3 regions of the Undibacterium sp. GW821-FHT11B02 genome follow, and region 2 is predicted to be linked to each of the others. Evidence: predicted binding sites of a transcription regulator. Region 2 holds the regulator's gene; each other region holds the start of a gene.
The links. The regulator FliA, encoded in region 2, starts transcription of late flagellar genes. The targets are predictions, from matches to a motif close to CTAAAGTTTNNNNNNNNNNNGCCGNTA.
Positions count from the first base shown of each region.

Region 1: AC1RVX_RS17060 (flagellin N-terminal helical domain-containing protein) is a predicted target of FliA. The motif match lies at 6,120-6,146, and genes of this name have one in related genera.
Region 3: AC1RVX_RS27735 (flagellar protein FlaG) is a predicted target of FliA. The motif match lies at 4,421-4,447, and genes of this name have one in related genera.

Region 1 covers NZ_JBXASD010000007.1:283,504-293,870, reverse strand. Annotated here, with positions in the region: gene AC1RVX_RS17090 (acyltransferase) at 1-70, opposite strand, end outside; gene AC1RVX_RS17085 (methyltransferase domain-containing protein) at 80-1,309, opposite strand; gene AC1RVX_RS17080 (dTDP-4-dehydrorhamnose 3,5-epimerase family protein) at 1,306-1,881, opposite strand; gene rfbG (CDP-glucose 4,6-dehydratase) at 1,881-2,933, opposite strand; gene rfbF (glucose-1-phosphate cytidylyltransferase) at 2,954-3,724, opposite strand; gene AC1RVX_RS17065 (O-linked N-acetylglucosamine transferase, SPINDLY family protein) at 3,721-5,925, opposite strand; gene AC1RVX_RS17060 (flagellin N-terminal helical domain-containing protein) at 6,322-7,809, shown strand; gene AC1RVX_RS17055 (flagellar protein FlaG) at 7,909-8,289, shown strand; gene fliD (flagellar filament capping protein FliD) at 8,403-10,367, shown strand, end outside.
Region 2 covers NZ_JBXASD010000007.1:17,952-28,318, forward strand. Annotated here, with positions in the region: gene flhA (flagellar biosynthesis protein FlhA) at 1-347, shown strand, start outside; gene flhF (flagellar biosynthesis GTPase FlhF) at 344-1,678, shown strand; gene AC1RVX_RS15820 (MinD/ParA family ATP-binding protein) at 1,671-2,513, shown strand; gene AC1RVX_RS15825 (RNA polymerase sigma factor FliA) at 2,518-3,249, shown strand; gene AC1RVX_RS15830 (flagellar motor protein) at 3,231-3,965, shown strand; gene motD (flagellar motor protein MotD) at 4,005-4,844, shown strand; gene AC1RVX_RS15840 (flagella synthesis protein FlgN) at 4,931-5,431, opposite strand; gene flgM (flagellar biosynthesis anti-sigma factor FlgM) at 5,434-5,742, opposite strand; gene flgA (flagellar basal body P-ring formation chaperone FlgA) at 5,874-6,596, opposite strand; gene flgB (flagellar basal body rod protein FlgB) at 6,774-7,178, shown strand; gene flgC (flagellar basal body rod protein FlgC) at 7,233-7,637, shown strand; gene AC1RVX_RS15865 (flagellar hook assembly protein FlgD) at 7,660-8,334, shown strand; gene flgE (flagellar hook protein FlgE) at 8,427-9,761, shown strand; gene flgF (flagellar basal-body rod protein FlgF) at 9,827-10,367, shown strand, end outside.
Region 3 covers NZ_JBXASD010000019.1:24,047-34,413, reverse strand. Annotated here, with positions in the region: gene AC1RVX_RS27755 (hypothetical protein) at 1-20, opposite strand, end outside; gene AC1RVX_RS27750 (ATP-grasp domain-containing protein) at 106-1,344, opposite strand; gene AC1RVX_RS27745 (pyridoxal phosphate-dependent decarboxylase family protein) at 1,337-2,821, opposite strand; gene AC1RVX_RS27740 (hypothetical protein) at 3,006-3,974, opposite strand; gene AC1RVX_RS27735 (flagellar protein FlaG) at 3,987-4,364, opposite strand; gene AC1RVX_RS27730 (isochorismatase family protein) at 4,856-5,389, opposite strand; gene AC1RVX_RS27725 (LysR family transcriptional regulator) at 5,489-6,367, opposite strand; gene AC1RVX_RS27720 (quinone oxidoreductase family protein) at 6,480-7,457, shown strand; gene AC1RVX_RS27715 (lipocalin-like domain-containing protein) at 7,460-8,014, shown strand; gene AC1RVX_RS27710 (YjgN family protein) at 8,189-9,283, shown strand; gene AC1RVX_RS27705 (M48 family metallopeptidase) at 9,280-10,311, shown strand.

The DNA.
Region 1 (10,367 bases), 270 kb from region 2:
GCGAACCTCTGACTGAATCTTCAATGTCAGCCATGTTGGATACCCGTGCATCCGGATGGATCTCTATCATCCCCTCCCCCTATTCCAGCACCGTCAATTGAGGAATGGCAACCACAAGACGTCCGCCCCAGTTTCGAATCTCTTGCAAATCTCGTGATATTTCTGTCTGTAAATTCCAGGGTAAAACCAGAACATAGTCAGGACGGTCTGCCAGCAAGTGTCCCAGGTCAACGATAGGTATGCGATTACCTGGCATGAATTTACCCTGTTTATGTATATTGATATCCACGACATAGGGTAGCAAGTCTGGCCGTACACCAGAAAAATTGAGCAAGGTATTCCCTTTTGCAGCAGCGCCGTAAGCGGCTACGCGCTTCCCCTGGCGTTTGGCTTGCAACAAAAACTCCAGCAGAGCGAATTTTGCTTGTTCTGCCCTGACCTGCGCCTGATTGTAAAAATCCAGGGTTTTAATCCCCGCATTGAATTCAATCTGTAAGAGATCGGCGACACGTTGGCTTTCTTTACGGTATGACACGTCGCTTCTTTGTGCCAATACACGTAAGCTTCCCCCATGGGTAGGCCATTCCTGCACATCAAAGATATGCAGGCCATTTTTGGTAAAAATGGTCTTTACAGCATGCAGGGAAAGGTAGGAATAATGTTCGTGATAAGCGGTGTCAAACTGGTTTTGTCTAACCATATTGAGCAAATGTGGAAACTCAAAACTGGCTACCCCTTGTTCAGTCAGGATCAAGCTGAAACCGGCAACAAAATCATTGATATCAGGAACATGTGCCAATACGTTGTTAGCAACGGACAAATCAACTTTCGGCCCTTGGGCCAGCAACTCTTTTGCCAGTTCTGTACCAAAGAAACGTTCTATGATCCTGATACCTTTTTGTCTGGCTGCATTGGCTGTACTCGCAGTCGGTTCAACACCAAAGCAAGGGGCTCCGATCTCTTGCACATATTGTAAAAGGTACCCGTCATTGGCCGCCACCTCCATTACCAGGCTTTGTGGCCCAAGCTCGAGTTCTGCATGCATGTCCGTGACAAAAGTCTTTGCATGCGCCAGCCAACTGGAGGAGCAAGAGCTAAAGTAGGCATAGTCAGCGTCGAATAAATTCTCTCGCCCGGTAAAGTCCAGAGTTTGTACCAGCCAGCAAAAGTCACATACCATCAATTTCAACGGCAGCCACACTTCAGGTTGATTAAATGCTGCAGGTGTCAAATAGGCGTTCGACGGTGGGGCTGTCCCCAAGTCGAGAAAAGTATGTGTCAATTCTTGATCACAGTGTCGACACTTCATACAATAACCCCTTGATAATCTTTATTGAGCATGGCGCAGTTCTTGTCCCGGTCAGAAATTTCAGTGACTAATTCCGGCCAGGTAATCTCCAACAGGGGATCAAAGGGATTGCACCCTGCCTCGCTGGCTGGAGCGTAAGCCTTACTGTGACAATACAACATTTCAACCCCGTCAGTAAGGGTCTGAAAACCATGTGCAAATCCAGGTGGGATCAATAAGGATTGCTGATTCTTTGGTGACAATAGCACACCATACCACTTCAAAAAATGGGGCGAACCTGCTCGCAAATCTACCGCCACATCCCATACCTCACCTTGCAGGCAGCTAATCAACTTCATTTCAGTGTTTGGCGACAGTTGCATATGCATGCCACGAACGGCTCCTTTGCGCTCCGTATAGGTGTGATTGATTTGTGCAATCGTTTCATGCCACCCAATTTCAAGCAAATCATCTGAACAAAACATGCGCTGGAAATATCCACGCTTGTCGCCCAACGGCTTTCTTTGCAGGAGATGCAATCCCTGTATGGGTGTCTCCAAAAATTCAAAGCGGCCTGATCTGGAAACGCGCATTATGTTTGCCCTGCCTGGAAAGCTGTGAGGTCGCGGTCGCAAAGCTCAGGTGCTGCTGTACCTGACTGATAGTCCCGATACCAATGCATGCTTCTCGTCACAGCGGAATGCAGCCCCCAACGTGGTGAGATATCAAGAACCGACTTGATTTTTGTGGTATCAAGTGCCAACAGACCAGCCTCATGCGGGCCAGAGAATTCTGTTGCGAATTCAACTTCTCCATGACCATAGGCGGCTTGCGCTAGTTCTATCACTTCCCTGACGGAAGCAGCATTATCAGGGCCGATATTCCATGCCAGACTAGTCACTGGTTGTCCATAGGCGTACTGCGCTAGACATAAATAGGCGGACAACGGCTCAAGAACATGTTGCCAGGGCCTGACTGAATCTGGTCGGCGAATATGCAATATCTTTTCATTCTGCCAGGCATGAATCGCATCGGGTAATAATCTGTCCGCTGACCAATCGCCGCCACCAATCACATTGCCAGCCCGCGCAGCCAGCACTGCCGTACCTTGCTCCGCTAAAAATGCTGCACGATAGCTCGACAACACCAGTTCTGCAGCGGCCTTGCTGGCACTATAAGGGTCATGGCCACCCAGTTCTGCAGTTTCCTGATAGGGAGTCATCTGTTCAAGATTGCGATACACTTTATCAGTCGTCACAATCAAGGCCACTTTCACACATTGCATGCCGCGAATAGCCTCAAGTACATGAGCCGTGCCCATGATGTTACTGGCGAAGGTCGCCAATGGCTCTTGATAACTGGCACGAACCAGCGCTTGTGCCGCAAGATGGAGCACGATTTCCGGTTGGCATGCCTGCACCACATTTTTAACGGTTTCGTAGTTCCTGATATCGCCAACATGACTCTTGATACGCGTAGAAATATCCAGGGCATCAAATAAATTTGGTTGCGTTGAAGGCTGCAATGCCAACCCGTGCACGATTGCCCCCATGCGGCTTAACCAGTAAGCCATCCAGGCCCCCTTGAATCCGGTATGACCTGTGAGTAAAACTCGTCGGCCCCGCCAGAAGACTGGGGCAACCATATTCAGGTTTGATTCTGCGTTTACCAGACCCGCCACGGCGCACTCCCTGACAGCCACAAATCTTCGAGAAGATTTTTTTCACGCAATGTGTCCATGGGCTGCCAAAAACCTGCATGCTCAAAAGCCATCAATTCCTGACGTCCTGCTATTTCTGACAAGGGCGCGGCTTCCCAACTGACACTATCCCCTTCAATAAAATCAAGTACTTTGGGTGACAAGACAAAATACCCACCATTGATCCACCCCCCGTCGCCACGCGGTTTTTCTGTGAATCCCTCTACCAGATCGCCATTGCGCTCTAAGGCACCATATCTGCCGGGAGGCAAGACAGCCGTCACCGTTGCCAATTTGCCATGCTCTTTGTGGAACTTGATGGATGCGGAAATATCGAGATCAGCAACGCCATCACCGTAGGTAAAGCAGAATGCTTCCTCACCTTGCAAGTAGCGCGCCACACGTTTCAGGCGACCGCCAGTCATCGTGTCTTCGCCAGTATCAACCAAGGTCACTTTCCATGGCTCAGCATGATGTTCATGCACTTCCATGCTATTTTTCTGCATGTCAAAAGTTACATCTGACATATGTAAGAAATAGTTGGCAAAATATTCTTTAATCAGATAGCCTTTGTAGCCGCAACAGATCACGAAATCATTCACGCCATGGGCAGAATACGACTTCATGATATGCCAGAGTATAGGGTGGCCGCCAATCTCTATCATGGGCTTGGGTTTCAGGTGGGTTTCCTCGGATATCCTTGTTCCCAGGCCACCGGCTAAAATCACCGCTTTCATACATCTTGCCCTTCACAATAAATCTGCCACATTTGACGGTAAGCTTTTTCTACTGAGTGAGCGAAGGCAGGCTCATTCATAATGAGCGATTGTTCCATTTCCTGTCTCAAACTTCCACGTAGTCGCCGCAATTCATCCAGGTCATGCGCCAGAATAATGGCCTTTTGCGCATATTCTTCTTCCGATTGCGCCAACCATTCCAAATGTCCGATACCTGTCAATACGCTAGCACCTATCCTGCCAACAGAGGGCCGGTCAGCGAGCGAAATAAATGGAATGCCCATATACAGAGATTCCAGCAAAGTCGTTCCTGAATTGTGCGGGAAGCAGTCAAGGCTGATATCAACATGCTTCAATACTTCCCAGGAGGGCGAACTAAACCCTATGTGCAAACGCGACCTCTCTATGCCATATCGCATAAACCGGGAAGCCATTTCGTCCTGTACTTGGGGATCCTTAAAATCTCCGCTATTGATGATGAGATGCGCATCTGGCATTGCGTCCAGTATGGCAGACCATACCTTTACCACCTTATGATTAATCCTGGTTGAACGGGACAAGCTGCCGAACGTGATATAGCCATTCGTTTCAAATGGCGACGGACACCATTCTGCTCTCCTGGTATCTGGCCTGTAGACATAAGCCGGCCCATCCAGGCACCAAATTTTCTCTGAAAACAAATGCGCACAATCATTGGTGACACTAGGTTTGTCTGTTAAATAATAATCGATAGCACTCAAGCCTGTTGTATAGCCGTACTCAAGCCAATGCAAAGAAACTGGTGCGGGTTTACGGGCAAATACCGGCAAGCGGTTGCCGTTAGTGTGCCCGGCCACGTCTACCAAAATGTCTATACCGTCTGCCCGAATGCGTTCAGCCAGTACGTCATCTGTCATGTCCCTGGTGGAAACCCAATGATCAATCTGCTTCTTATAATAGGCGGTAACATCATCTTCAAAAGGTGGATTGGCATAGGCATACACCTCCACTTGCTCCTTGTCATGCCCTTCTATCAAAGGCAACAGGAAATATTTGCACACATGATTATAAAAAGCCTGTGTTACATAACCGACCTTCAGGCGCTTCCCTGGAATACGTGTATTCTCGAATTTTCTCCACTTTGCTTTCAGAGGAGCTGCGAAACGCAAGTCAAATTCATGATAAGCGTTATAAATCACATCTGGCGTAAGGTCTGGATGATAGTTCAGGCAAAACAACAGGTTAGTGTATATCTTGCGGTTAAAAGAAGACTGTCCATCCTCTTTAAATGACAAAGCTTTGATATAAGCTTCAATTGCCGCATCCAGATGATTTGCCTCACGCAATGTATCTCCATAGGCACCCCAGATTTCTGGAATTTCCTCAGTAAGACTCAATGCTAACTGGCCACATTCTATCGATTCGTGCACTTGTCCATTTTGTCGCAAGGCATCTATCAGATTAGGGTACACCTGATATAAAGACGGCTGCAATTGCAAGGCATGTCTATACTGTTCAATTGCTACCGCATACATACTATGCTCGCGATAGGCCAAACCCAGATTATTGTACAAATAGGCAATCTCTGGACTTAACTGGACTGCCCTCGATATTTTTTCAATCGCGTCCTCTGTTCGCCCTATATAACGAAGTGCATTACCAAGGTTATTCAAACCAACCACCATATCTGGTTGTATCTTTAGTGCTTTTTCAAGATACGCAATCGCTTCAGAGCAACGTTCCAGGGAAATAAGAGCATTTCCCATATTGACCAGGATATGTGGATTGTTTGGCAACAGCTCCAGTGCCTTACTTAAAACAACATGCGCTTCGACAAAATTTCCCTGCTCAATACGTGCAAGGCCAAGATAATCCCAGACTATGCCGTCTCGCGGCAAATATCGTGACAACCACAAACTTGCATTTTCCAACTGCGGATATTGCTTATTCAGTAAATATTTATTGAAAATGCCAAATGCGATTTTCCTGTTGTCAGGGAAATGCGGCATCACATCAAATGCCAGTTTGAGATATTCCATTCCCTGATCGCACTCATCCATATCGCCTGAAATTCTTGCCAGTGCATATAAGGCTTCAGCGTGCCGGGGGAAATTTCTGATAATGTTTAAACACACTTGTTTCGCTTCGGACAAAGCCTGGGCCAAGTACAGCTTATGGACCTCGCGCATAGCCTTTCGTGCATCAAAACTCGATTTTGTCATGACCGGCGCCTTGGTAAAATTTAGTTATTATTAAATTAGCATCACTCAATTCGGCAATCACCAGCACCAATGTGAGTAAAACTGCATGCTCAAGTTGGAAAATACCAGAAACTGTCTAGCTCAGGCTTATTTTATAACCAATGATTTTGTTTCCATGTGTTAAATAAAGCCCGAAAACTAAATCAAATTTACCCCTAAAGTATTTTTAAAATACGCCGACAAGCGGAAAGGACTGAAAAACTTGAGCAGAAAAAATAACATTTATTTTCAGAAACACGCTAAAACTTTTTCAGTCTCTACCGATACCCTTTTCAACGGCGGTCCAATAGTCAGCACGAAAGACCAAAGTTTCAGGCTACTACGCCAATTTGAATAACTTAGGTAAGGAGAATCACCATGGCTGTCATTAATACCAATATTGCTTCGCTGAATGCGCAACGCAATTTGAGCAATTCCCAATCTACACTGGCCACATCACTCCAGCGCTTGTCTTCCGGCTTACGTATTAACAGTGCTAAAGATGATGCTGCTGGTCTGGCCATTTCCGAACGTCTGACTTCTCAAATCGGCGGCTTGAATCAAGCTGCACGTAATGCAAACGACGGTATCTCCTTAGCCCAAACTGCTGAAGGTGCCTTGCAACAAATCGGCTCCAACTTGCAACGTATTCGTGACTTGGCAGTTCAATCAGCCAACGGCAGTAACAGCGTTTCTGATCGTGCTGCTCTGAATAACGAAGCAAATCAGCTGATTTCTGAAATCAACCGCGTTGCCAGCAACACCAACTTCAACGGCGTGAATCTGCTGGATGGTAGCTTTAATGCACAAACCTTCCAGGTTGGCGCTAATGGCACTGCAAACGACCAAATCAGTATCGCCTCCATCTCCAGCGCAAAATCAAGTGCATTGGGTGTGGGTTCCTCCTCCTCGTATGCAACAACTGTTGCTGGTGCCGGTGCAGTGACTACTACAGCCCTGGCTGCTGGTGACTTGTCCATCAATGGCTTCCAGGTTGGCGCTTCTGCAGCTGACGGTGTATCGTTCTCCAACTCAACTGGTAGCGGCATTGCCAAAGCAGCAGCAATCAATGCAATCAGTGGTAGCACAGGTGTAACAGCGACTGTAGGCTCGACAACAGTTGCAGGTACAGCCAGCACATCTGCAACAGCGATTGCTTCCGGCGACATTACCATTAACGGCGTGAATCTGGGTGCCTTGAATGCTTCTACTTCTGGCGCACAACGTGGTGCTCAGGTAGCTGCTGCTGTCAATGCCATCAGTACACAAACAGGTGTTACGGCTACATTCAACACAGCAACTGGTGCCGTTGCACTGGCTGCCGCTGATGGCCGCAACATCACCATTACAGCAAGCACCAACGCTGCTGCAGCTGCTGCCAACACAGGTATCACAGTATCGGCAACTGGCGCAACTGACGTCAGCACCTCGACATTGTCCCTGACTTCTACCAGTTCTGCCGGTATTACTCTGGCAAACGGCACTGGTACTGGTTTGACTGCAGCTAACCTGACTGGTGGTTTCACTTCTGCAACAGTCACTGTCGGTGCAGGTCTGTCGTCCTTGAACCTTGGCACTGCTGCGGGGGCCACCTCGGCGTTGACGACGATTGATGCGGCACTGCAGTCAATCAATAGCTCACGTGCTTCTTTGGGCGCTTATCAAAACCGCTTCTCTTCAGCAATACAAAGCTTGCAAACAGGATCTGAAAATCTGACTGCTTCCCGCAGCCGTATTCAAGATGCTGACTTTGCATCAGAAACTGCTGCATTGACTCGTGGCCAAGTGTTGCAACAAGCTGGTACTGCAATTCTGGCTCAGGCTAACGCGTTGCCAAATGGTGTATTGGCTCTGTTACGCGGCTAATCAAAATAAGCTTATGATATAGAGGTTAAAATCTAAAGCTGAATGCATACCCCTCTGGTCACCAATGACCAGGGGGTATTTTTCTTGAAGGAAGAGATCATGGATATCCAGTCGATAGGGAGCACATCTCAATCGGGACAAGTGGTCACCAATCGCCCCGCTCCCGAAACAAGCGCCACTGCTGCCAGCGCACCTGCAGCACCAACCCAAACAATAGATGCAGTTAAGGCAAGTAATGCAGCGACATCTGCCGAAGATATTGACAAAGTATCAAAGGCCATTAGCGAAATTAACAAAACTATCAAGTCCTTGTCTGGCGATTTGGAGTTTAGCCTTGAAGAACACAGTAATAAAGTTATAGTTAAGGTAGTAGACCAACAAACCAAAGAAGTAATACGTCAAATCCCCTCTGAAGAGGCACTGGAGATTTCAAAGTCCCTGGACAAGCTCCAAGGGTTGCTAATCAAGCAACAAGCGTAAATAAATTTATTGCCGTACACCTAAATTTTAAATTGACAGGTAAATTCCCCTCTAAAGTCTAGTTTGCCAATGCCGATAATTTAGTACAGTGTGGTCTGAAAAGGGGAAACCAAGTGGGCATACAATCAACAGGCATTGGGTCAAATCTTGACGTCAATGGCATTATTAGCAAACTCATGCAGGTTGAGAGCCAGCCCCTGACCTTGCTCGCCACCAAAGAAGCCAGTTTCCAGGCAAAATTATCTGCTTATGGTGCCCTCAATGGCGCATTAAGCTCATATCAATCCAGTGTGGTTGGATTGGGAAATTTGGGCACCTTCCAGGCATTGACAGCCAATTCAAGTGATTCAACCATTTTGTCTGCAACAACGACAAGCGTATCAGTTGCAGGAAGTTACAATATCAATGTCAGTAAACTGGCACAAGCACAGACCATTTCCAGCGCAGGCCAGGCAAGTACCACTGCAAGCATAGGTTCAGGCACAAGTACGACGATAAGCTTTAGTTTTGGTACGATTACAGGTGGGTCCTCCAGCAATGGTGTGTATACCGGGTCAACATTTCAGCAAGATGCCTCACAAGCTACCGGGACAGTTACTATAGATGGTGCAAACAATTCCCTGCAAGGTATTCGGGATGCGATTAATGCAGCCAACGTAGGTGTTAATGCCAGTATTGTTGGTGATGGTAGTGCAACCCCCTATCATCTTGTTCTGACATCCAGTAAAACTGGTGCGGCCTCCAGCTTGAAGATCAGCGCCACTGGCGACGCAGCGATTCAAAGTTTGGTTAATTATGACCCATCAGGCACACAGAACCTGACAGAAACAACGACAGCGCAGAATGCAGCTCTTACAGTCAACGGTATTGCCATATCAAGTGCATCGAACGCAGTATCCGGCGCAATACAGGGCACGACGTTAAACCTGAGCAAAATTGGCACCGCATCGCTATCACTTGCTGCCAATACCAGTGGCATACAGTCTGCCATCAATGGCTTTGTCAAAGGCTATAACGATTTGCAAAGCACGTTGCAAAACCTGACCAGCTACAATTCAACCACAAAACAAGGCGGCATTCTGTTAGGTGACTCAACCGCTCGCAACGTGCAAAATCAGATTCAATCCACGTTGAGCGCGGGTGTAAATGGACTGGGTGGCAACATCACCTCGTTGTCCAGCATTGGTATCACCTTCCAGAAAGACGGCACGCTGGCGATAGACTCCACCAAATTACAAACGGCTCTGACCAATAACTATAGCGACATCAGCGGTCTGTTTGCCTCTGTAGGCAAGGCAACTGATAGTTTGATTGGATATAGCAGTTCTACCACTGCTACAAAACAAGGCGCATATGCGCTGACAGTGTCGCAACTCGCAACACAAGGCGGACTCACTGGCAATGTGAACCTCAATGCAGGCAGCACAACCATTGCAGCAAATACAGCGATCAATGTAACGCTGGATGGCCAATCGTCTTCAGTAGCACTCGCAGCAGGGACATATAGCGCCAGCAGCCTTGCCACTCTGATCCAAACATCCATCAATGGTAATGCAACATTCAAGGGTAATGGCACATCAGTGGTGGCGACCATCAATGGCAGTGGATTCCTGCAATTGCAGTCCACAAGCTATGGCAGTACGTCCAATGTATCCATCGCTGACAATACAGGAACTGGTGCAGCAACATTCACCGGCACAGCATTAACAGGCACTGCCGGGGTCAACGTTGCAGGCCAACTCAATGGGGTTACCGCGCAAGGATCCGGACAATTCCTGACAGGCACCACCGGCACGCCTGCAGAAGGCTTGAAAATTCAAGTGAATGGTGGCTCTTTGGGGGCTCGTGGAACCGTCAATTTTTCACGAGGCTATGCTACTCAGTTGTCGAATTTATTGACAACCATTGTTGGTACATCTGGCTCAATTGCAGGAGCAACCAATGGGGTAACCAGCAGCATTACAGATATTGGCAAGCAACGTACAGCATTGAACAGCCAGCTTGCAGATACTGAAGCGCGTTACCGTGCGCAGTTCACTGCGCTTGATACCATTATCAGCAGTCTAAATAGCACGAGT
Region 2 (10,367 bases):
GCCGTGCCATTGTGCAGCAGATATTCCCAACCGGGAATGAGTTGACCGTGATGACGCTGGACAATCGCCTGGAACGACTGCTCATGCAAGCCCTGCAGACCAGTGGTGCAGATGGTGCCGGTATTGAACCCGGCCTGGCAGACACATTGGCCAGCCAGACCGAGGCTGCCGCCCAGCATCAGGAACAATTGGGGCTGACACCAGTCTTGCTGGTACCGGCACCGCTGCGGGCTTTGCTGTCACGCTTCTTGCGTCGCACGGTACCGCAACTGAAAGTCTTGTCGCACGCAGAATTACCCGAAACAAAAACAATTAAAGTCACCAGCCTGGTCGGAGGTCAATCATGAACGTCAGAAAATTTACCGCGAATACTTCTCGCGAAGCTTTGCGCATGTTGCGGGATGCCCTGGGCGCTGACGCGGTAATTTTGTCTAACCGCAATGTCGGTGGCAAGGTCGAGATTTTGGCCATGGCTGATGAGGCTATCAGTGCCATTACGCCATCGTCCGGCGATGATACGCCAGCGTTATCAGCGTCAGCAGCGTCAATGGCATCCGCAACATCACTGGCGCCGCCAATACCCGATGCACCGCGTTTTGCGCCACGTTATCAGGCCGAAGCACCGGCAGTTATTCATCGTCCGCTGAAACCGGCTGTTGCCATGGATGCCGATATTGAGGCGGCTGTCAGCGCGGGTGAGTTGAATAACGTGATGTCGGAAATTCGTTCCATGCGCAGCATGCTGGAGTCGCAACTGGCAGAAATATCCTGGACCCAAACCCAGAAGCGGCATCCGCAGAAGGCAGATATTCTGCGTGAAATGCTGGCAACTGGTTTCAGTGCGGGCTTGTCGCGTTATCTGGTTGAAAAATTGCCGGAAGCGGGTAAGGTCGAAAATGGTCTGGACTGGATCAAGAATACGTTGGTACGTAATCTGTCCACCATCGACAATGAAAACGAAATGCTGGAAAAAGGTGGCGTCTATGCCTTGGTAGGCCCGACTGGCGTTGGCAAGACCACCACTACGGCCAAACTGGCAGCGCGTTGTGTGATGCGCCATGGTCCTTCCAAGCTGGCCCTGATCACCACCGACGGCTATCGTATTGGTGGTTTCGAGCAATTGCGCATTTACGGCAAGATACTTGGCGTCATGGTGCATGCCGTCAAGGATGAGGCGGATTTGCGCATTGCCTTGTCCGAACTCAAAAACAAACATACCGTATTGATCGATACTGTTGGTGTCAGTCAGCGCGATAAAATGGTGACAGAACAGGTTGCCATGTTGTCTGGAACAGACACTCCGGTAAAGCGTTTGCTGTGTCTGAATGCCACTTCGACTGGTGAAACACTGAGCGAAGTAGTGCGTGCTTATCAGGGCAATGGCCTGGCAGGTTGTATTTTGACTAAGCTTGACGAGGCTGCCACCATAGGCGGGGCTTTGGATATTGCGATACGCCAGAAACTGATGGTGTATTACGTGGCCAGCGGTCAGCGGGTGCCAGAAGACCTGCACATCGCCAACAAGCTGTATCTGATTGATCGCGCTTTTAAACTGAAACGTGAGACTGCAGCTTTCCGTTTCCTGGATGAAGAATTGCCTTTGCTGATGGCTGGCACCATGGGGGCAGGGAATGCGGCACGTGCTGCAGGCATGTCGCAGGAGGTGTCCCTTGGCTAGTTTTGATCAGGCAGAAGGTTTGCGTCGCATGCTGGCTGGCCCCAAACCCAGGGTGTTTACTTTTTTGTCGGCTTTGAAAGAAGATGAAAAAAGTGGCATGTTGGTCAACCTTGGTGTGTCACTGGCAAGACAGGGTAATGAAGTGTTGATGATCGATGCGCGGGCCTCGGACAATAGCGTGGGGGCCTGGCTGAATGCAAGCAATGATCGTACCTTGTTGGATGTAGCGAGACAACAGCGTACAATGAAGGATGCAATCAAATTGGTAGCCGCAGGTTTGTCGGTGACGATGTTGACCAGGCAGGCATCAATAGCTTCAGGCTTGCCGCCAGAAAGTGCGCGGCAATTGACTGAAGTGTTTGATGTCGTGGCAAATCAGGCTGACCTGGTGATGGTCGATGGCGACATTAATGCGAATGACGCATTTCCGCTGGCATCGCTGGATGACAGTGAATTGGTGATACAGGTTTCTGCTGATCCGCATATGATCAAGGCCGCATATGGCTTGATCAAACGGGTCAGTAACAGGGTAGGACGGCGCGGTTATGGAATTTTAGTATCCGGCGCATCAGAAAAAGAGGCGAGATTGATTTACACAAATATGGCGCAGGCTGCCAGCCGTTATCTGGCGGTGCCTTTGCACTATGTCGGCCATGTGCCGGAAGATGAACATGTAAGAAAGGCTGCGCATTTGGGTCGCTCCGTGATTGACGCTTTTCCCAAGGCGCGTGCTTCGCTGGCTTTTTCGAAACTGGCGGAACAATTGGCAATGACTGCGCGTTCGACATTATGTTTAGAGGGAGTCCCTGAGCTGGGTGTCGGTCTCGGAATATAATCACATGTACACCGCTAGCGGAAAGTCAGATAAAAACTTCCTCCTTAGGGAGCATGCCCCACTGGTCAAGCGACTTGCTTACCAGTTGAAGGCGCGTCTGCCTCCCAGTGTGGAGGTGGATGATCTTGTGCAGGCTGGCATGATCGGTTTGCTGGATGCCGTCAACCGCTATGAAGACACGCATGGTGCCCAGTTTGAAACCTATGCCGTGCAGCGCATACGTGGGGCCATGCTGGATGAGTTGCGCAGCAGTGACTGGTTGCCGCGTGGCGTGCGCCAGAACATGCGCAAAATAGAAAATGCCATGAACACCCTGCAGCAAAAGCTGGGCAGGCCACCGCTGGAAACCGAGGTTGCCAAATCGCTCAAGCTGTCGCTGGAAGAATACCAGGACATGCTGACCGACAGTGGTGGCCATCAACTGGTGTATTACGAAGACTTTCATGACGCCGACACGAAAGAACATTTTCTCGATCATTATTGTTCTGACTTGTCAGGCGACCCCTTGCAGGATTTGCTCAATGATGACTTCCGTGATGCTGTAATCGGGGCGATTGACAGTTTGCCCGAGCGTGAAAAATTGCTGATGGGCTTGTATTATGAGCAAGAATTAAACTTGAAGGAAATCGGGGCCGTGATGGGGGTGTCCGAGTCACGGGTGTCACAATTGCATAGTCAGGCGGTAGCCAGGCTCAGGGCGTACTTAAGGGAGAAGGCGTGGACTGGGCTAGCATAGTCGGACTTTTACTGATTGTTGTCGGCATCCTTTCTGGTCAGTTGCTGGAGGGGGGGCGTCTTTCTTCACTGGTACAGCCAGCTGCTTTTGTGATCGTTGTAGTGGGAACTATTGGGGCGGTCCTGATGCAAAGCCGCATCAAGACCTTTGCCCACGGCGTGCGCATGTTGCGCTGGGTCGTGTCAGAGCCACCAGACAATAGCAAAAAGAATGTCGAAGAAGCGCTGGTCTGGAGCGTCGTCGCCAGAAGGGAAGGTTTTCTCAGCCTCGAACGCTATATGAATGCGTCGACTGATCCCTTCGTTGGCAAGGGCTTGCGCCTGGTGATTGACGGCATAGACCCGATAAGGCTCAAGGATATCCTGGACGTTGATATTTCGTTATATGAGATGGAGCAACGTCAGGCTGCCAAAATTTGGGAAGCTGCAGGTGGTTATTCCCCCACCATCGGTATTTTGGGTGCGGTGCTGGGTTTGATACACGTGATGGAAAACCTCACTGACCCATCCAAGTTGGGTGGCGGTATTGCTGTGGCCTTTGTGGCAACGATATATGGGGTGGGCATGGCCAACCTGCTGTTCTTGCCAGTCAGTCACAAACTAAAAGAAATCATTAACAGGGAAGTCACCCGGCGGGAAATGTTATCTGACATTTTTTACAGCATTGCTCTGGGGGATAGTCCGCGTGTGGTGGAAGAACGATTGACTAACCATTAAAATTGATGGCTTGCCCGCCGTGATGCACTAAAGACACTTATGGCCAGAAGAAAATTCCACGAAGAGCCCGATAACCATGATCGCTGGCTGGTTTCTTACGCCGATTTTATTACCCTGTTGTTTGCTTTCTTTGTGGTGATGTATGCGATTTCCTCCCTCAATGAAGGTAAATACCGGGTGCTGTCGAATTCACTGACGGGTGCTTTTGGCAAGGTCATGGTCAACCCCAGGGCGGTAGATGTGCCGAATGAGCCGATCGTCAAGCTTGACCCTTTGCCTTTGGTAAAAAACAACCGCACGAATGAAGCCTTGCGCAAGGAAAAGGCGCAGATGACGACCATGGCCAAGGATATCCTGACAGTGCTGGAACCCCTGGTGCGGGAAGGCAAGGTCAGGGTCAGTCAGACCAGTCGTGGCATTACCATCGAAATCAATGCCAGCCTGCTGTTTGCGCCTGGTGAAGCACGCCTGAATGTGGATTCGATACAGGCCCTGAAAGCCATTGCCGGTGTCCTGAAGGTGGATAACCACGCCATACAGGTAGAGGGACACACAGATAATGTACCCATCAAAAATCCAATCTTCCCTTCAAACTGGGAATTGTCAGCAGTGCGCGCCAGCACGGTTGCCAGGTTGCTGACTGAAAACGGTGTCGATGAATTCCGGGTGACAGCCGTGGGGCAGGGGGCAAAATTGCCGGTCAGTGACAATAATACAATAGAAGGTCGTGCCAGGAACCGCCGGGTGTCGGTCACCATATTGGCAGTATTGCCAGAGCCAGTTGTGGATGTACCGATTGCACCTGCGACTCCTTCATCCTCTTCAGTGCCAGCGACATCACCTTTGCCAGCGACCACACCGGCTGTACCGATTCCCTAAGATCAGTGTGAATTATCTGCAGGCCAAAGCAAAACAGACCCGGATCAAGGGTCTGTTTTTTTATTCGTGATCATATCCAGGGCTAATCAAGTGGCAATATAGCCTTTGCCTGATGTACCTTTGATGGTCGATTGGCCATTCGGGCCGTACATAGGGGAAGTGGTTTGATTCCCTTGTTGTAATACGTTTAACATGGACTGGCTTTGTGCCAATCTGCGGTTGATCAACTGGCCATTGATCTTGTTGTCCTCTTTCGCTTGCATAGACACTTGCAGGAGTTGTTCCCAATAATTCGCTGTATGATGTGCATTATCTGCGCTGCCAGCTTGTTGTAAATACGCTTGCATGCCATCCAGATCTGCTTTGTACCCAAGTTGCGTCAGAAACGCATTACGCTTTTTCTCCAGTTCAGACATCTTGCCAAGCAGTTGCCCTTTGCTTTGGGTGTAATCGTTAAGCAAGCTGACATCACTATCAACAAGTGCAGACTGCTCTTTTTTCAGCAATTCTGCCAGGGAAGACATGGTGATGATTTCTTCCTGCAGGCATTGTTCAATTGCTGTGTGTCCGGAACTTGTTGTGTTCATGGCTAGCGTTTTCTTGCATTAAGTAAGTCTTTGACTGTTTCCAGAAGCCCGTCAGCAACTTTTTCCGAGTTCACCTGAAAGCGTCCCTCAGAAATAGCCAGCTTGATCGCTTCCACCTTCTTGGTCTCAAATACGGCATTGCTTGCCTGTGTGCTTTGCAGGGCCTGCAATTGCGTGGACAGGGTCGAAATTTGCACTTTCGACGAATTCGCAACCGGAGCCGACGTGTTATCTGCCGGTTTTTCCGTGCGAGCCTGCTGCGGGCTTACGGGAAGCCCAGAGGTCTTGTTAAGTGCGTCATCAATTTTCACAGCGATACCCTCAGTATGGGAATTACAAACATCTACATCCAGTTTATCGGCTGTGTAATTTTAAACTTTAACCTTACCTCAAAAAAATATTGCACAAGCTTAAGTGTATTTCTCGCAAGCATTTTTTTCTGCTAATAAATTATTTCTATAATGCCACCATTTTTGGCTATGCCGCTAATGGTTTGCCCTGAACTGGTTTTTGCTTTGGCGACTTGTCCGTCTGAGGCATTATTGAGCGCAATTGCATCGGTAGCCACCTGAAAGCCAGGGCCGGAACTGATAACCCTTACTGATTGCCCTTGTTGTACCGCGGATGGGCTTTTCAAGACATCGGCCCGCAAGATACTGCCGGAAGCCAGGGACATCTGCATGCTTTTGCCAATTGCCTGCTCTGGACTGGTAACGACACCTGCCGGCAGTTTTGAAATATCACCACGTAATTTGCTCAGGTCGGCCATGGTAATCACTTGTCCATGGGAAAGTGCATTGGCAGTTACATAATAATCTGCTGTTACCTGCACATTTGCTTGTAAATAGATGAGCCAGGTTGCCGGTGCGCCACATTTGATGGCCAGGGTAACTTTGCCCCAGGGTTTGCTACCCGGTGGTAAATAAGGGTTGGGTGCATCACATGCTTGCAGGTTGAGGCGTTTGTCAACTTCAGCAACGGTGATTTGCACTTCGCCATTCATGCCGTTGGTTTGGAGTGTCAAAAAATCAAGTGCGACCTGTCGCAACTGTGCGGGGTCTTGTGCCGTGACTGGGTTGGCTGCGTGCGCCATCCCGGTTGCGCCAGCCATTGCTATCAAAAGCCATGCTGACCAGCGTTTGCCTGTGAGTTGTGGAAGTTTCATTCTGATGCCTGCTTTTATCTGTTCCGGATTCCATTTTAGGATTCCTGCAGTTTTTTGAAAGCAGGAATAAGTGGGGTTTTCTCGTTCTGATTGTCTGATCAAACTTGTCTGGTGACGAATAATATGCAAGGTATAGCAAACCGTATGCATGCTTGACTGGTGGTAAAGGAGAATATGATGGCTGGTGGATTAGATGATTTCTTGCGCTTTCATGAAACGGCTCTGTCCGTCAGGGGGCAGCGTCAGCAATTGCTGGCATCAAATATTGCCAATGCGGATACCCCTAATTACAAAGCCAGGGATATTGATTTTTCTGCAGCGTTGAGCAATGCCTTGCATCAAAACCTGACGCAATCACCCACTGCACTAAATAAAACGGCAAGTCAGCACATGGATACGTCGACTGCGGTAGCAGGGGTGGCGGCGCAGTACCGGCCTACAATCCAGGGAAGTGTGGACGGCAATACGGTGGATATGGATGTGGAACGCAATCAATTTACCGACAATGCATTGCGCTATGAGGCAAGCCTGACCATGATCAATATGCAGATTAAAAATATGCTGGCAGCAATACAGGGTTAAATTCAGGGTTAGAAAGAAGCACGGATTAGAAGCACAGATACAAGGATCATCATCATGTCACTCTTTAATGTATTTAATGTTGCCGGTTCTGCCATGAGTGCGCAATCGCAGCGCCTGAACGTGGTGTCGAGCAATCTGGCGAATGCCGATAGTGTCACCAGTTCAGACGGGCAGCCCTATAAAGCCAAGCAAGTGGTATTTAGCGCAGTACCGTTGGCGGGTACGGCTTCTACCGCTGTCAAGGTGAATGAGGTTGTAGAAGACAGTAATCCGCCTAAACTGATGTATGACCCCAAGCATCCGCTGGCTGATGAAAAGGGCTATGTCGCCACGCCAAACGTGAATGTGGTGGAGGAAATGGTCAATATGATATCTGCATCACGTTCTTACCAGAATAATGTTGAAGTAATGAATGCAGCAAAAACCATGCTGCTGAAGACCTTGACTTTAGGTCAATAAGTTTTTGTAAAAGGAAAAGAAAATGGCTACCAGCAGCGTACAAAGCAGCACCGTCGACCCAGCTTTGTTGACGACCATGAATGGCAGCAAGACCGCGGCAACTTCAACTGAAGATGCGCAAAATCGCTTCATGACTTTGCTGGTTACTCAGCTCAAGAACCAGGACCCGTTGAACCCCATGGACAATGCCCAGGTGACCAGCCAAATGGCGCAATTGTCGACAGTCTCGGGTATTGATAAGCTCAATGCGACAGTCACAGCATTGAATGCAAGCTATCAGACAAGCCAGAATCTGCAGGCTGCCAGCATGATAGGTCATGGTGTGCTTGCGCCAGGCAGCGCGATCAGTTTGACTAATGGTAGCGGCGGTTTTGGTGTGGACCTGCCGGAACCGGCCAGCAGTGTTGACGTTGTGATACGCGATAGTTCAAATACAGTCGTCAGAAAAATCAGTGAAGGCGCCTTGTCGCAGGGTGTCAATAACTTCACCTGGGACGGCAAGACAGACAGTGGTGCAACAGCGCCAGATGGTGTTTACAAGTTTGATATTGTTGCCAAGTCTACCGACAAGACGCTTGATGCAACCAGTCTGTCGCTGGGAGTGGTATCAAGTATTGCCTCAAATGCGCAGGGCTTGAAGTTGAGTGTTGCCAATGTGGGTGATGTCAATATGAGTGATGTAAGGCGAATTTTTTAATCCTTGTCGTAATCCAGTCACAGCAAGTGGCAATGCAAGTGGCAAAGTAATGCAAGTGACAAAGCCATATTTAAAGTAAAAGGGGAAATATCATGGGTTTTCAACAAGGACTTAGTGGTCTCAATGCAGCTTCAAAATCGCTGGATGTGATTGGTAACAATATCTCCAATGCCAGTACAGTCGGTTTCAAGCAGGGGCAGACGCAGTTTGCTGACGTCTACGCTAATTCGCTGAACGGGTCTTCCGCTGGCACCGTAGGTATTGGTACCAAGGTGTCTGGTGTTGTGCAGCAATTCACGCAGGGCAATATCACCACGACCAATAATCCTCTCGACATTGCGATCAATGGTGGCGGGTTCTTTCGCATGTCTACAAACGGTGCAGTTACCTATACACGAAATGGTCAGTTTCAGCTTGATAAACTGGGCAATATCGTCAATGCACAAGGGGCGCAACTGACCGGTTATGTCGCCAATTCTGCGGGGGTGTTATCCACTGGGGCACCTGCTACCATCAACATCAATACTGCGGATATTGCACCGGCACAAACCACGACGATTAATGCAGTGATGAATCTGGACTCGCGCAAATTGGTGCCGGGTACGGCGGTACCGGTTGCGTCGCCACCTGTGATTACGCCAGTCGTGTTCAGTGCGACTGATCCAACGACCTATGATAGTTCGACCTCGATTGCCGTGTTTGACAGCTTGGGTAATTCACATGTGATCCAGTCGTTTTTTGTCAAAGTCGATAATCTTACCACTGCACCTACCGCTCCTGCGACGATAGAGTGGGACGTATTTGCTACGGTGGATGGGACTTTGATAGCTGGTGCAGGCGCTACCGCCAATTCCATTGGACGTATCGGTTTTGATAATTTGGGTAAATTGACTGTTGCTACGCCACCGTTTTCTGCAACTGATACCAAGGCGATGAATTTGACGGTCCCTGTGGGTACTGGTGCGGTGACGCCAATTAATACCGCAGTCGATATCAAATACGATTTCACAGGTACGACGCAATTTGGTTCAGATTTCAGTGTCAGTAAAAATACCCAGGATGGTTTTGCGTCCGGCAAACTGTCCAAATTCAATACGGCCAAGGATGGCACTATCGTGGGTAGTTATACCAATGGCAAAACTGCCGTGCTGGCACAAGTGGTATTGGCCAATTTTACTGATCCAAATGGCTTGCAATCGACAGGTGACAATCAGTGGATAGAAACTGCTGAATCAGGCAATGCGCTGGTAGGGCCACCAAATTCGGGTAGCCTCGGCAGCCTTACTGCTTCTGCAACGGAAGATTCCAATACTGACTTGACCGGTGAATTGGTGAACATGATTACTGCCCAGCGGGTATATCAGGCCAACGCACAAACCATCAAGACCCAGGATCAGGTCATGCAAACGCTGGTCAATCTTCGTTAATGATTTGATGACACTGATTTGTATTGCAATGCGTTTCTTGACTTTTAAAGTAAGGGGAGTTGCTCATGGATAGGCTGGTGTATACCGCAATGACCGGTGCCAAGCATATTCTTGAGCAACAGGCCACTACGTCGAATAATCTGGCCAATGTATCGACCACGGGTTTTCGTGCCCAGCTTGATTCGTTCCGTGCTGTTCCTGTCAAGAGCGAAGGATTGCAGACGCGCGCTTTCGTTGTCGATGCCACTGTCGGTACGGATTTTTCCACCGGTAGTTTGCAAATCACCGGCCGCGAACTGGATGTTGCCGTACAAGGAAAAGGTTGGCTGGCAGTAGAAAAGCCAGATGGCTCAGAAGCCTACACCAGGGCGGGAAGTTTGAAGCTTAGTGAAAACGGCATTTTACAGACGCAAAATGGCTTGAACCTGGTTGGCGACGGTGGACCGATCACGATCCCGCCTGATGTATCCATTGAGATTGCCAAGGACGGTACGGTTTCAACCGTTCCAAGTGGCCCCAAACCAAATGCGGTGCAAATCATAGGACGATTGAAACTGGTCAATCCACCCGAAGAAAACCTGGTGCGTGGTGACGATGGCTTATTTA
Region 3 (10,367 bases), on a different contig from region 2:
AAATCTTGTTTGGTACTCATGGACATGAGCGATCTTGCTCCGTAAAACGTGTTATGGCGTGGCGCATCCTTGCATGATGCATGGGTTCACATTCAATATCAGGACTCACTCAGCAGGTGCTGCGGCCATGGCCTTGAGCAGCATGTCCCTGAATGCGGCAAACAGTTTTTTCATCGGTGCCTGCTTGTAGGGAAACATGTCTACCGGGTCCATGGCGTGCACGATCATGTCGCTATCCACTTCAAATATCAGCAATTTTCCATCGCGGGTTTCGCCGCAGTCTATGCCTACGTAATCGAGCCCCAGGCGCTGGGTGATTTCGGCAAAAGCAGTCAGGTGGCGCGGCACAAAGTCGGTGTCGAAATTTTCCATGAAGCGCTGTTCTTCATCGCGTTTTTCCTGACTTTCGGTCATGCCTGCGTTGAGGTAATGAATCATCCAGTGTTTGGAAATACCCATGTGAGAAATATAGGGCTTGCCATCGATCAGGATGATGCGGTATTTACGGAATTGTCCGTCTGCGCTGCGGTAATCGACAAAACGGGCGATATAAAATTCATCGCTGGGTACGGCTTGCAGATAATCGGGAATGTCGTCGGGCGACATGACTTTTTTCAAGCCATGACCTGCATGGGAACCCAGGGGCCGCACGATGATAGGGAAATCATCACCCGGCAGTAAGCTGCTGAGTTCTATCTCACCTGTGCCCAGTTTTTCCAGCGTGGGCCGGTCTATGCGGATGGAAGTCGGCATTTCTATGCCTTCACCAGACTGTAACAATGCGCAGGCACCGTCACGTCCCAGATGGGTGATGCGTTCTGGTGAATTGATGACGGGTCGTGGCCAGCTGTCCACCAGCGCCTGCAAATCCAGCAAGAGTTCACGCTTGTCGTCGGCTTCACCTACTGCCACAAACAGGACATCGTGTTCGGGTAGTTGTTCTATGGCGGGTATGCCAGCACCGACGTATAACAGGTCCAGCGCGATGTCTGAATCTTCGACCAGAAATTCCAGCGGGGTATTGGCCATTAAATCACCGTCGGTCATCAGGGCCAGCAATCTGATTTTTGTTTCATGCGTAGACGGCACAGAATACAGGGGTTGCAGCCTTAATGCTTCCATCTGCGTGGCCAGGGCGTTGTCGCGGTGGCCCAGCAATAACAGGGTAGTTGCCAGGTCCATCATGGCATTGGCATCGTTGGGATATTTTTCTGCATGGGCAATCAGTTCCATGCCTAGCGGCTTCATGTCTACACCTGCAAATGCCTTGCGCATCAGTGGTGCCAGGCCGATCAGTTTGCTTTGCATGGGCGTATTGTCCTGGTTTTGCTGTTGGTTACTCATGGTGGATATCATCCTGTTTGCTTGCTGCATATTGGTCTGTGCTGCTGAACTGGTCGCCAAAACGCAAGGTAGCGGCGATCAGTGTATCGATATCTTCAGTGCGGGTACGGTGGTTGACAATGGCCGCACGGATGGCCAGTTGCTGGTTGATGGTATTGGTGGATGGTGCAGAAATACCGGATTCATGCAGGGCCACGACGATATTGGCGTTAACCACATCCGGGTTGGCACAGCGGTAGCGGAAGCAGACAATATTCAATGCGACCGGGGCCAGCAGTTCAAGTTTGGGGTTGGCGAGGATAGCCTGCTTCATGTATTGCGCCACGTCGCAGGTATGGGCGATCATGCGACCCAGTTGATTTGTACCATACACCTGTATCGTGAACCAGGTTTTCAATGCACGAAAACCGCGTGACAGATCGGGGCCAAAATCACAGGGCCAGGGTGAACCGGCTGCCAAACCCTTTGCTTCGCGCCGCAGGTAACTGGCGGGCGTGGCAAAGGTGTCGTAATGGGCCGTGCTGTCACGCACCAGAATAAACCCGGCGTCATACGGCACCTGCAACCACTTATGAAAATCAAAGGCAATGGAATCAGCACGCTGTATGCCTTGCAGGCGCGGTGCCAAAGCTGGTGACAGCATGGCCAACGCCCCAAAGGCACCGTCGATGTGAAACCATAACTGCTCTTGCTGGGCTATGTTTGCCAGCGTAGCCAGATCATCTATCGCGCCAACATCAACTGAACCTGCGGTACCGGCGATAAAGAAAGGGGTCAGCCCATTCGCACGGTCAGCCTGTATGGTGGCCTGCAGCAAGGTTGTGTCCATTTCAAACTGCGCATTCATGGGAATGACGCGCAAGGCATCTGTCCCCAGCCCTGCCATGTCCATGGCTTGTGCAATGCAGGCATGGGCACCGGCAGAGGTGTAGGCCACCAGCCTGGGTGTACAAGCTGCCAGACCCTGTTTGCGCACTTGCGTGCCCAGCGCCTTTGCCCTTGCCACCAGCACGGCAATAAAATTGGCCATGGATGTGCCGGTGACAAACAGGCCACTGGCCGTGTCCGGGAAATCAAACAGGGCACTGACCCAGCGGGTGATTTGTCTTTCGACTTCGATAGGGATGTGGTCGCGCCCACCCAGATTGGCATTCAGGCCCGCCGCCAGCATTTCCGCCAGCGTGCCGACAGGGTTGCCACCGCCATGCACCCAGCCCATGAAGCCGGGATGGCTGTTACCTACCGAATACGGCAGGATGTGGTCCATAAATTGTTGATGCACTGCCGACAGCTCGCTGGGGCCAGCAGGCAGGGTTTGCCTGAACTGCGCACTTACCTCGTCCGGTATCGGTTGCCAGACTGGCCGCTCGCGTATGTGTTCGGCATAATCGAGGATGTCGTCAAGCATGCGATGTCCTTGCGCCCGCAGTGCCTTCCAGTCGCTGGGGTCCAGCGTTTCATTATCCGATGCTGCCATTCCTGTTCCCAATCATATACATGCAGTAATTATCTATGAGAGTAGGACGAATAAAGCAGGGAATACAGGCGTTTTTACAGCTTTATTGATGCAGTAAGGCAATTTGAATACAGTTTGACTTATTTGTGGTGATCGAACGACAAGTTTTTAAAACCTGATAGCTTCAGCTTGTCGTGCAGACGGATTAGTCGCTGGCAAACATCCCGGCAAAAACACCGGCCTTGGCCTTTGCCTTGGGGCCAGACCAGTAGTCACGCAATTGCATGATTTCCTGTCCGCCTTGCCTGATGCTGATTTCAAACGGACGTTGCAGCATGACCTGGTGTACATAGCTGGCAAAGCCATCGGCAAAGTCGTCGTAGACATTGGTGGCTGCATACAAGGTGGGGAAGCTGGTCTTTTGCAGAGCTTGATAAATCTCGGGTATCAATTCGCCCGGCAATTGTTCGCCAGTGTAAAAGTGCAGGTGTTTGCGCTGCGGAAAATCATTGCGCAACAGGGGGATGACATCGCCGCTCATGGCGATTTGCCATGACAGCGACAGGTAGCTGTATTCTTCCGTCGATTTGAAGCGTTTGGAACCTATCCACCAGTCAGGCAGGTATTCGCTATTGGCGGTCAGGACATGGCCAAACTCATGCAGCAATAAAAACTGAATGGCATTTTTGCGGCTGTCGTTGTCCGGCGTTTCGATGACGACATCGATGCGGTACTGGTCTTGCGGCAGAAAGGGGGTGTTTTCTTTCCAGCTAGCCCAGTCATTGGCGGCCCGGTGTAAAAATGCATCGGCATCCATCAGACAGACCATACCCAGTTGCTGGCCGTCTGCGGTCATGACCACATCGGTCAGGGCAGATGAACCCAGGCCACGGGCAAAATACACACCCAGCAAGGGGCGGGTCAGCAGCGTTAACAGGGATGGCGGCATTTCTGCCATGGCGGCTTGTACATCAGCCAGGAAATCGGGGGCAAGCACGACCGCTTCAGGTGATGTTGCGGCAATGGGAAATGCAGCGGGGTCGCTGCCAGATTGCTGACTTGCATTCACAGCGGCAACATAGGCCAGCACCTCGGCAGGTGCCACACCCAGTCTTTCAAGAACAGGGCGGCCCAGTTGGGCGCGCCAAAAACCGGGGTCAGACGTCAAAATCACGCATTAACCCTCTCAGGCCTGGGCATCGAGCAACAAACCTGTTTTACCTCCAAGATCTTTAGCAATGGACAGCGCCTGCGCAGAAGGAATCTGTTGGATCACGGTATTGGTTTCTCGGTCAACGATCTGTACAACCACTTTGCCAGAACCACTGTCCAGGTTTAAATTCACACTATTGCTGGAATCGATAAAGCGATTAATCTTATCTACAGACTGCTTCAGTTCACTAGTGCTGATTGCAACTGCCTGTGCAGCATCTTTCGCCGGTGCCACATTGTCAGAAGAAGCATCTTGTGCCAAAGGATCTGGCTTGGGTGTATTTTTAACATCTTGCCGAGGCTCAACAGCAGAGATGCTGGTGCCCCCGCCTGTTATTTGACTGATATTCATATCATTCCCCGACTATCATGGTAAAAAATCAAAACGGACTACTGCGTTAACATCATTAACGGTAGTAATGCTTAAAAGTTTAATTTTTTATTAGAAAAAAATGAATCAGAGGTAAGTATTTACCTGGCAGACGGGTATAAAAAAAGGTGTGAGCTATCAAAAGGACCACGATCCACAGCGTAAGGTAGCGCGGCACATCATTATTAATTTGCCATTAACATCCAATAATTAGGACTTACGCAAAATTGTCCCAGCAAGGGCTATCGCTTTTAGGAAACCTCCCTTGCAAGGGAGGTTCGTTACGTCGGCAGACAATATATTGTCTGAAACCCCGACTACACCTATCGCCTCTAGGAAGCCTCCCTTGCAAGGGAGGTTCGTTAGTCGGCAGACAATATATTGTCTGAAACCCCGACTACACCGTAGCGACGAAGACAGTACTTTAGTACGGCCAGGAGCTGCAACGCAGCTGGGGCGGTTTTGCGTAAGTCCTAATAATAACCAAACACTTCAGCTACAGTACGAACCATCAGGCGGCTGTTGACAGGGGTGGACAGATTTTCCCACACCCAGTTATGGTGCTCGATGACCTTTTCGGCCTTTAAATGTGGTCTGTCGCCGGTGGTATGGGCATCAGACAGGGCGATCACGTCAAAGCCGTGGGATACGGCAGAACGTATGGTGGTATCGACACAAAACTCGGTCGCCAACCCGCAGACCATCAGGGTATGCGCGCCGGTAATTTTCAGATGGTTGTACAAGCCAGTATCAGCAAAAGAATCGCAGGCGGTCTTGTCTACAAACACATCACCCGGCACAAAGGGCAGCTCGGGAATGACTTCCCAGCCATCAGTCCCCACCATGGCATCATCGTTGGAATGACGTATGTAAATGATTTGCCCACCATGCTGGCGCGTGACAGCTATTGCATGCTGGATACGGGCGATGATCCCCTCTTTACCATACCGGGGCGTGGTCCCTCTCAGCCAGGCATTTTGCATATCGATAATGAGTAAAGTATTCATTTGCGTAGTGACTCACCAAACCAAAGCTACATGATACCCGGTTCACACATAGATGTTGCAGTGCAAGGTATGCCTGCAATACCTGTCCAGTCCACAAGTTCAGATTAGCATATCCTGCACAGCAGAGCTGCCAAACAGCGCAATCAGCTGATCAGCCACCGCCCTCACCCGCACAGAACGGCGCACATCATCATGCATAACCAACCACAACTTGCGCTGCAAAGGGCAAGGCGGGTCGTCTATTCTTTGCAAGTCATGGCCGACCATGCATTTGGCCAGGTAATGCGGCAACACTGAAACCCCCAGGCCAGCCGCCACCACCTGACGCAATACCAGTTGATCATTACTACGTAACAGTATCTGGGACTGGTCGGCATCCAGCATCTTTTCCAACCACTGGTGATGGGGTGTACCAGAATTTTTCTCGTAGGCGGCAAATTGCCAGTCGCTACGGTCACGCCCTTTCAAATAGCTTTTGCTGGCGTACAAACCATACTGGATGGTGGCCACCGCCTTGATGACCAGGCCCGCTGTTTGCGGACGTGACATGCGCAGGGCAATATCGGCTTCACGCCGGCCCAGGCTGACTTCATGTTTTTCGGCAAATAATTCCAGTTCCAGACCAGGCAAGGCGGCATGCAGGTTTTTCAGGTTCGGGGCCAGCACAAATGATGTCAACGTGGGGGCGGCAGAAATACGCACCGTCCCTTCCATTTGCCCTTCACTCAGGGCTTTTCGCTCGAATGAAAACCAGCGCTCTTCCACTTCCCGCGCATGGGGTACCAGGTTTTGCCCTTCCACCGTCAATTGCCAGCCACGCACCAGGCGATCAAACAGGCGCAGGCCCAGAGCAGCTTCCAGCGCATCGATGCGGCGTGCCACGGTAGTGTGTTCCACCTGCAGGCGACGCGCCGCCCCGGTCAGCGTACCACTATCGACCAGTGCCAGAAAAAACCGTAAATCGTCCCAATTCATCATGGTGCAATTATGCACAGTCCAGGCGAACTTTTCAGTAATTTTATTTGATGTTCTCTTTGTCTAAGCTATGTGCAACAACGCAAGTCCTATTCTATTTACACAGAGAGTAAAAATGAAAGCCATACAGATACTGACGCAAGGCGGCCCGGAAGTTTTACAACTGACCGACCTGCCCACACCAATACCAAAAGCAGGAGAAGTGCTGGTGCGGGTAGATATTGCTGGCATCAACTATGCCGATGTTTATCAACGCAATGGGCAAAACCCAGCCGTTCTGCCTGCCATCCCTGGCACTGAAGGGGCTGGTATCGTGGTCGAAGGTAATGCCGAGCTGTCTGCAGGCACCCGGGTGGCCTGGCTGTCGCAGCCCGGCTCGTATGCAGAATACCTGAGCATTCCAGCCTGGAAGCTGGTACGCCTGCCGGATGACATCAGTAACCAGCAGGCAGCAGCCGTCATTATGCAGGGCGTCACCGTGCAATACCTGGCAGAAACCAGCTACCCGATCAAGGCTGGTGACCGGGCGCTGGTACATGCCGGTGCTGGCGGTCTTGGCCTGCTACTGATACAGCTATTGAAACACAAGGGTGCCACTGTACTGACGACCGTATCGACCGCCGCCAAGGAAGAACTGGCGCGTCAGGCCGGGGCCGATCATGTCATCAGCTATACCGAGACGGATTTTGTCGATGCAGTAAAAGAGCTGACTCAGCAGCAAGGTGTACATGTTGTGTATGACTCGGTCGGGCTGACAACCTACCAGGGCAGCATGGCGGTATTGCGCCCGCTGGGTTCGCTGGTGCTGTTTGGCCAATCCAGCGGCAATGTGCCACCGATAGACCCGATGACGCTGTGCCGCAGCGGGTCGCTGTTCTTTACCCGCCCCACCCTCGCCCACCATGTGGCCGATGCCACCAGCCTGGCGACCCGCAGCCAACGCGTACTTGGCTGGCTGCGCGAAGGCATTTTGCGTCCGCGTATAGGCGGCACCTATCCGCTAGCGCTGGCTGCACAGGCGCATGCTGACCTCGAATCACGCAAGACCAGCGGCAAATTGCTGCTGAATATCGACACCAATCACCAGGGATAACCATGAACACATTATTACGCTCATTTGCCAATTTCAAAAGTCTGATGCTGATCTGCGTCACCAGCGTCATCTGCATCAGCCTGCCCGCCAGCGCCGTGATGCAGCAGGATATAGACCAGAATGAACAGGCACAAAAACGCCTGACCGGCACCTGGGCACTGACAGGTGCACCAGAAATCCATGCCGATGGTACCCGTGGCGAAACCTTTGGAGCCAATCCACAGGGTTTGCTGATCATTGATGACACTGGCCGTTATTCCCTGCAAATCTACAAGGCAGAACGGACCAAATTTGCACTAGGTGACAAGCGCAAAGGGACAGAGAATGAATTCCGTGCCGCTGCACTCGACACCAGCTCACACTATGGCCGCTGCTTTATTGATGTGGAACGCAACGTCATGATCTTTCGCATCGAACATGCCTCTTTCCCTAACTGGGACGGCAGCGAACAGGCCAGGCAATTTGAACTCAAGGGTGACACCCTGAGCTATCGTGTCCCGGCTGGTGCCAGTGGCAATGGGACGACCGCTATATCCATCTGGAAAAAGATTCGTTAAGCTTGAACCATATTGTCATTCATTGCCGTAGAGACACATTACCCATCCACCCGTCGCCGTTTGTGGTAAAGCTGGCTACGGAGAGTGGGTAGTGCATTAATGTACTTGACTTAATACCAACCCCATGCGATTGTCCATGCTCCAAAAAAATAAGTGCATGGGGAAAACACAAGCATGGATACCTTACAAAATAATGGCTTTTCAGTAAGTCAGCCACAGTCAGGCGGGACACTGCAACTTGAGTTCAAGGGCAGCGGCAGCGAGTATTTCCGTATCTGGATCGTCAATTTATTGCTGACCATCCTTACCCTGGGTATTTATTCCGCCTGGGCCAAGGTGCGCCGCAACCGTTACCTGTATTCAAGCACCCATCTGGGTGGCAGCAGTTTTGAATACCACGGCAATGCCATCGCCATTCTCAAGGGCCGTATCGTCGCCTTCGTCTTTGTCTTTGGGTACCAACTGGCTTTCAAATTCTCGATTGGCCTGGGGTTTACCATGTTGTTCCTGATGCTTGCCATCATGCCCTGGCTGGTCTGGAAGAGTCTGCAGTTCAAACTGTATAACTCCAGCTATCGCGGCATACGCTTTGGTTTCCGGGGTACGGCGGGGCAGGCTTATACCACTTTCTTGCTGTGGCCTTTCCTGATGGGTTTAAGCCTGTATTTGCTGGCACCGTTCTTTCACCAGCGCCTGAAGCAGTTCCAGCATAATGAGAGCCGTTTCGGCAGCACGCATTTTTCTTTTGATGCCGGGGTCGGCAAGTTTTATAAAGCCTATCTGCTGGGCATAGGTATCATGATTGCTGGCGTGATCGTGATTTGTATCGTCTTTGGCAGCACGCTCACGGCCCTGTTTGCAGTTGCAGGGCACACCCATGGCGGGCCCGGTGCGGTATTGGGTGCGATATCATCCATGGCTCTGTTTATGTTCGTCCTGTATTTTTGGATGTTTTCCATCTACCCAATCTTTTTGACCCTGTTGCAAAACCTGATCTGGAACCATACCAAACTGGGTGATCATCAATTCAAAAATAACCTGGCCTGGAGCCGCATGAGCTTCATCGCCATCACCAATGTCATCGGCATCGTATTGACGCTGGGCCTGTTCATACCATTTGCGCAAATTCGTGCCTTGCGTTACCGTATTGAAAGCCTGCAACTGGAAGTCAATGGCAGTCTTGATGATTTCATCGCCGAAACGCAAGAACAAGTCAACGCAACCGGCGAAGGCATGGCCGATTTACTGGATTTTGATTTATCTCTATGAACACAGTTACCGCCATCTATTTTGATGGCAAATCCTCGCGCCTGCACCGGGTCAGTTTTTCGGTGCTGGGCGACACCGCTTATGTGCGCGAGATCACGAATGACCAGAGCGAAGGCGTCACCCGCAGTTGCCCATTGACGGAACTGCGGGTATCAGAACGTACCCGCCATGCTGCACGTAAAGTCACCTTCAGCGATGGTGCCTATCTGGAAATTACCGATCACGCCACCTTCAATACCATCCTCGACAGCACCGGCTATCAGGATTCAACCGTGGTCCGAATCCAGCAAAGCTGGACCGGCACCCTGGCGGCATTGCTAGGCACGGTCATCGTACTGACACTGGGCTACGTGTATGGCTTGCCAGCCATATCACGCGTCGCGGCATTTGCTGTACCCGTATCAGTAGAACGCAAGCTCGGTAATGGCATGCTGGATTTTCTGGACAAGCAGATTTTCAAACCGTCTGAACTGCCTGTCGCCAGGCAGGCTGAACTGAGTGCACGCTTCCAGCGGCTGCGTCCACCACGCGGCGACAGCCCCACCTATCACCTGGTGTTCCGCAAAAGCACCATAGGCCCGAACGCCTTTGCCCTGCCATCCGGCGACATCATCATCACCGATGAAATCATCAAACTGATGAATGACGACGATGCCATCATGGGTGTGCTGGCGCATGAACTGGGACATCTGCATGAACGTCACCTGACCCGTCGCATCATACAAAGCTCGGCAGTGGGTGCCACCGCGACCTTGTTGTTTGGTGATGTATCGGCGGTGATTGCGAATATACCGACGCTGATGCTGGACCTGAAATATTCACGCGACGCCGAAACCGAAGCCGATGACTACGCCATGAAAATGCTGGACGCCAACGGCATCGCCCGCGAACACCTGGCCGTCGCCTTTGAAAAACTCAATGCCCTGGCCCCCGGCATTTCCCCTTACCTGTCGAGCCACCCTGCCGGCAGCGAACGCGTCATGCGTATACGTAGATATAACAGGGACAGCAGCAAGACTGAGCCTTAGCGATTGTTTACCCAACAAACATTCCTGAGCGACATCAAAGCCGATGAGAGACATTT